Regions from separate parts of the Brevibacillus sp. 1238 genome, predicted to be linked through region 1. Evidence: riboswitches for the same ligand, from Rfam matches in the RefSeq annotation. Region 1 holds a riboswitch; the other holds the start of a gene.
What was found. Region 1 has a riboswitch for S-adenosylmethionine ahead of metH (methionine synthase). Riboswitches for the same ligand answer to the same signal wherever they lie in the genome.

Region 1 (3,127 bases):
GCGCAGGCCCAGCTCCATTACTTTTGCATCCGTCGAGTCGATCATCAGCGGAGCCTTGACCTTTTTCACGACGAATTGCAGGAATTTTTCCATATCGGCGTATTCATCCCGATCCGGGTCAGCCAAACAAATATCGATGACGTGAGCGCCGCGTTTTACTTGTGCCCGGGCGATATCTGACGCTTCCTCGTATTGGCCTGCGGCGATCAAGTCGCGGAATTTTTTCGAACCGATGACGTTTGTGCGCTCCCCTACCAACAGCGGGCGACTGTCATCTTCCACGTACACGACTTCGATGCCGGATACCGCGCTGACAGCCTGATCGACAGCCTGACGTGGCTTGCAGTCTTTCAATGCTTCTGCCATCGCCCTGATATGGTCGGGCGTCGTTCCGCAGCAGCCGCCCGCCACGTTCAGCCAGCCTTGTTCTGCAAAAGCGCGCATTTTCGTCGCAAGCCCTTGCGGCGTCTCATGGTAATGTCCGTTTTCATCCGGCAAGCCCGCATTGGGGTAACAGCTCACTCCGCATTGAGCCAGTCCGGACAGCGTGCGCAGATGGTCGCGCATGAACTCGGGGCCGGTCGCACAGTTCAGCCCAACGGACACGGGCTTCAAATGCTCAAGCGAGATATAAAACGCCTCGATGTTTTGACCGGCAAGAGTCGTGCCCATCGGTTCAATCGTCCCGGACAGCATGACGGGCAACTCCACATCCAGCTCTGCGAACGCTTTGCGGATGCCGATTCCCCCCGCCTTGACGTTCAGCGTATCCTGCGATGTTTCCAGCAGCAGCACGTCGGCTCCGCCAATGATCAGTCCTTTTGCCTGACGATAGTAGGACTCCACCAGCTCCTCGAAGGTGACGCCGCCTGTCAAAGCGAGCGTTTTCGTCGTCGGTCCCATTGCCCCTGCCACGTATCGCGGCCACTCGGTTGTGCTATAGGCATCTACGGCTTCCTTCGCCAGGCGGGCCGCAGCGATGTTTAACTCCAGATCCTTGTCGGCGACATCGTACTCGGCCAACACGACGGAGGTGGCTCCGAATGTATTCGTCTCGACGATGTCCGCTCCCGCCTCCAAATATTTTTCGTGGATGGATCGAATGACGTCTGGTCGCGTCAAGTTCAAAAGCTCGTTGCAACCATCGTAGGCTTCGCCGCCAAAATCATCGGCGGTCAAGTTCGCCTGTTGCAGCATCGTGCCCATCGCACCGTCCAGAATCAGAATTTTCCGGGAAAGCTGTTCGCGAAAAGTGGGTTTCATTGACGTACTCCTTTTCTCCCTTGCGGCGTTTATTCTCGGCAGTTTTTTTGCACAAAAAAATCCTCTTCTTTGAAAGAAGAGGATTTGTCCGCGGATACAATTGCGCCTGAACCATCCTCTCATCTTTCAAAGCCGTAGCTTTGCTGGAATTGGCACCGGATTTTAACCGGTTGCCGAGGCTTCATCAGGCCAGTCCCTCTGCCTCTCTTGATAAGAGTTGTACCATGGTATTCATTTTTGACTTTCAGGTTTCATGTTTGACAGTATCTTAACACCGCGTCCTGTCTACGTCAATTGAGAATTTGTCTATTATTTACTGCTTTTCTCCCCGACTGCGCCCATTTTTGTGCTTACCGGGCATCCGCCCACGCCAATCTGTGCGATCGTGTATAGACTGTAGCATAACGGAAAGGAGGGGGAACAAACGTGAGTACATCTTACTGCGGAAATGGCATCTTTGGAGACTGCTTCGCACTGGTGCTCGTACTGTTTATCCTGCTGGTCATTGTTGGGTGTTCGTGTGACGACTGCTAGGTAAATGACAAGAAGAGGCTATCCCCCCGCCTTCCAGCTGGCTTGCGGGATAGCCTCTTTTTCTTGTCCTTACGGCTCGATTACAGCCTCGCCGCTTTTGGCATCGATGGTAATGAAACTGCTTGCCAGCTCTTCCTCGCTCCACGGAATGTACGCGAGTCTCGGACGATCCAGCCAATCGTTTTCCTGATCTTTTAACAGGTAAACAAGCCTGAGTGGCATGACGCGCAAAAACGACTCGGCAGCCTTTTGTTTGGAAACGACCTCGGCTGACGAAGGAAGCTCTATCAACTTGTGAGTCTCTCGCCAATTCCGGAAGCTGTTTACCTTCCCGGTCGAAGGGTCTACCGACACCTCGTAAGCGGCATCTGGCCCCTTGTCCAACACCGGAATCCCATCCTTGCTCATGACATAGCGGAATACCCAGTTGCCTGACGAAACCGGATTGGCTGCGCCAGGTTCCATCACTTGTGCAAGCTGCACTTCTTTTACGCCCGGATCGGCGTATTTGGCCAAAAAGAACACGGCTGCCTGCTCGGCCTGTTCGCGCTTCACGGTCACTTGCGTATTTGTGCGGGGAACGCGCAACCCAACTACCTGGCTCGTCTTCGCGTCGATCGTCACTTCATGCCAGCGGTCTTTGCTATCTGCCCAGTTGAATGATTTGTTCTTTTGGTGATCATCTACGGATTCCCGATAGGACATGCCTTCGACGTTGACGCCAAATTCCGTTTGCAAAAGCGCCTTCGCCTCTTCCTTCGTACGCACGATGACAGGCTGTTCGTGTGTCTCGAACGCATCTGCCTGCGGCTGCTCCCGCTGCAGCTGATCGTAGGCAAAGCCGTTGTTTCCCGTACCGTAGTTGATCTTGCCGCTATGCGCATCAATGTACCAATCAAGGAAAACCGGCCTTCCTTGTTGGAAAAAGGAAACCGCTGCCCTGTATTCCAGTGTCGGCTGTTTCAGCGCCTTCCCTTCGGACATGTGCTGCACGTATACAAGCTTCATATTTGCGGCCAGCTCGTTTTCGGCGGCGCTTTTCGCCACAGCTTCCGCAGCATCCGGGAACGAAGACGGGGAATACGCTCTCGTCGGTTTGCTGAACATCAGAAGACGTCCGGAGCTGCCCAGCTCAATATCCAGCACATCTTCCATGACAGGTAATCCGTTATGATAGCGCATGAATTTTTCCGCGCTATTCGATTCCACATGGCGATAGTTCGCGCTGTCAGCTCCAAGCAATCGGCCGAGAAGCTGCTTCGCTTGCTTTAACGCCTCTGCTTCATTTGGCTTTTGCGCTTCTTCGTTGCGGTCCCGCTGAATCCGGTAC
Region 2 (3,127 bases), on a different contig from region 1:
AAGCAGAGGAAAAAGAACGCCGTCTGGGAGAAATGCTCGTACATATTCAACAGATGACGGGGCAGATTGACCGCACGACAGAGCATGTGCACGAGCATGCCGAAGGAACGAAACGCAATACGGACGAGATGATGATTGCGTTTCGCGAAGTTGCGACTGGCATGGAATCGCAGGCCAATTCGACTGTGAAGATCGAAGAAGAAGTGCAGTCGATCGACCAGGAGATCGTGGCGGTAACGACGCAGACGAATGCGATGAAGAGCGAGTCCGATCAAAACAACCAGCGCCTGAAAGACAGCGTGGGCATGATGAACGAGCTTTCGCAGCAAATGGAACAGATCGTGTCTGCGGTCAATGTGGCTGCTGCGACGATTCACCAGCTCAATCGCCAGGCGAACCGGGTAGAAGAAATCGTGGGAGCGATCAACCAGATTGCCACGCAAACGAATCTTTTGGCGCTCAACGCCGCCATCGAGTCAGCGCGGGCTGGCGAGCATGGACGCGGTTTCGCTGTAGTAGCTGACGAAGTGCGCAAGCTGGCTGAGCAAAGCGCGACCGCTACCCAGGAGATTACGGAAATTCTCAAATCGCTCCATCAGGAGAGCGAGAACGCTGTGCAGCAAATCAGCAACGGAGAGGCGTCTGTAGCCAAAGGACAGGAGCTGGCTGTAAAAACGGTGGCTTCGATCGAGGCAGTGCGCTCCGGCATGGTGGCATTCCTGCAAGCGGCCGAGCATGTCGGTTCCAGCATGAACCGGGTCAAAATGCGTTCAGGCGAAGTGGCGATGGAGATGTCGACGATTACGGCCGTCACCGAACAATCGGTTGCCAACCTGGAAGAGCTTTTTGCCACCGCAGAAAATCAGCATCAAAAGGTGCGGGAAATTACCGAAGAGCTGGGTGAGCTTAGCAACTTGTCGCATCGACTCCAGCAAACCTTTCAAACGAAATAAACAAACTGGCGGAAACAATCTGAAAAAACAATTGCTTTTTCAGAGCGTTCTGCTAGAATAAGTTCATTGTAACTCAATAGATGATCTACCTTATCGAGAGCGGCGGAGGGACTGGCCCTATGAAGCCCGGCAACCACTGGACATGCGAGACATGTACAGAAAGGTGCCAATTCCTGCAAAACCTGTACCGGGGTTTTGACAGATGAGGAAGAGGACGGCTTCGGACGCAAACTCTTCCTTCGGGAAGAGTTTTTTTTTCGTTAGAAGGGGAGGATGGATAGAGGAGGAATAACGAACGATAAAATAATTTTAATGTGAAATATTCGTGTTTAGTATTGATCTTTTTGTCGAAAAACCGTACATTATGGTTAGGATAGAGAAAACGGAGAACGTTCAGATAGGGGAGAAAGACACCATGAAGAAGTTGTTGTTGGCATTGACTACTTTTGCTGTTTTGGCTGCGGGTTGTTCAGCAGGCGGGAATGCACCTGCCGGGAACGCATCGACTGATAAGCCGAAAGAGCAAGCGGCAGGACAAGAAGGTGCAGCGAAGAAACGCGTTGCCTTGATTTTGCCGGAAAAAATCGGCGTGAACCCATTCTTCCAGCAAATGGACGAGGGCGCGAAAAAAGCAGGACAAGAATTTGGCGCGGAAGTAAAAAGCATCGAGTCGACTGACCATGGTGCGATCGAAGAGAACTTGCGCGTAGCCGTAGCGGAAAACTACGACCTGATCATCACTTCTTCTTTTGAAGCAGAAGACGCACTGAAAAAAGTAGCCGCAGAAAACCCTGATCGCAACTTCGCGATTATTGATACAGTAGTGGACTTGCCAAATGTGCGCAGCGTTACTTTCCGCGAGCAGGAAGCAGCTTACCTGATGGGGGCGGCGGCAGGTCTTGCCACGAAAACAAACAAAGTCGGCATGGTTGTCGCAATGGACATTCCGCTTCTGAAAAAATGGACAGGCGGATTCCAGGAAGGCTTGAAATCGACCAATCCGAATGCAGAATTTCTGGTAAACTACGTGGGCAGCTTCACAGACCCGGCAAAAGCGAAAGAGCTGGCTCTGCTGCAAGCATCCAAAGGCGCTGACTTCATCAACGGAGCAGCTGCGGTAGGCGATCTCGGCGTATTCGAAGCCGCGAAGGAAAAAGGCTTCTTTACAGCAGGACAAGACGTTGACCGCACGACGATTGACCCTGAGCACATCGTATTGTCCCAGTTGAAAGGGACAGACGCAGCAGCGTATGAAACTGTGAAATCGTTTGTGGAAGGTTCTTTCAAACCAGGTGTCGTCAACTACGGATTGAAAGAAAAAGGCGTAGGCGTAACGTATGTGACTCACGAAAGCAAAACACCGCTGAACGCTTTCATCGGCCAGGAAGTTGTGGACAAAGTAAAAGCGATCAGTGAAGAGATCATTGCTGGTACCCGCAAAGTGCCGGATTCGTTCTAAAAGCTAGTGCACAGAGCTTGATTGTGACCGACTACGGCTGTGTAGTCGGTCTTCCTTATATGCGAAAGGAAAGCGTAAAGAAGGGGGAGCAAGGATGACCTATCGTTTGGAAATGCGCGCCATGACCAAGAAATACGGAGATTTTATTGCAAACGACAAGGTCTCGTTCTCGCTTGCTGCCGGAGAAGTGCACGCGATCGTCGGTGAGAACGGAGCGGGCAAGACGACGTTGATGAGGATGTTGTACGGCATGGAGCAGCCTACGTCCGGCGATATCGTGCTAAACGGCAAGCCGGTCGCTTTTCGCGGGCCACAGGACGCCATTGGCAACGGAATCGGGATGGTGCACCAGCACTTCATGCTGTTCGGCGAGTTCAGCGTGGCCGAAAACATCGTGATTGGCTACGAACCGCAGCAGGCCGGGTTTTTCCGCCGCCATGACGCTGTGCAAAAAGTGCGCGAGCTAAGCGAAAAGTTCCGTATTCCGATTGATCCACAGGCAAAAGTGTCCAATTGCTCGGTGGGAGAACAGCAGCGGGTCGAGATTTTGAAAGTGCTGTACCAGGGCGCAGACATCATCGTGCTGGACGAACCGACCGCTGTGTTGACTCCGCTGGAGGTTCGCGACTTGCTGCAAACGATTCGCAATCTGGCGGAGAGCGGGAAAAGCGTGATTTTGATTACGCACAAGCTCCAGGAGGTAATGGAGGTAGCA

Region 2: another riboswitch for S-adenosylmethionine. It lies ahead of M2298_RS14905 (BMP family lipoprotein); the one in region 1 lies ahead of metH (methionine synthase).

What each region holds. Positions count from the first base shown of each region.
Region 1 is NZ_JARXWC010000002.1:119,566-122,692, reverse strand. Features, by position in the region: gene metH (methionine synthase) at 1-1,263, opposite strand, end outside; SAM riboswitch class I at 1,380-1,480, opposite strand; gene M2298_RS04380 (YjcZ family sporulation protein) at 1,690-1,797, shown strand; gene M2298_RS04375 (YcdB/YcdC domain-containing protein) at 1,867-3,127, opposite strand, start outside.
Region 2 is NZ_JARXWC010000005.1:282,228-285,354, reverse strand. Features, by position in the region: gene M2298_RS14910 (methyl-accepting chemotaxis protein) at 1-953, shown strand, start outside; SAM riboswitch class I at 1,041-1,162, shown strand; gene M2298_RS14905 (BMP family lipoprotein) at 1,369-2,412, shown strand; gene M2298_RS14900 (ABC transporter ATP-binding protein) at 2,507-3,127, shown strand, end outside.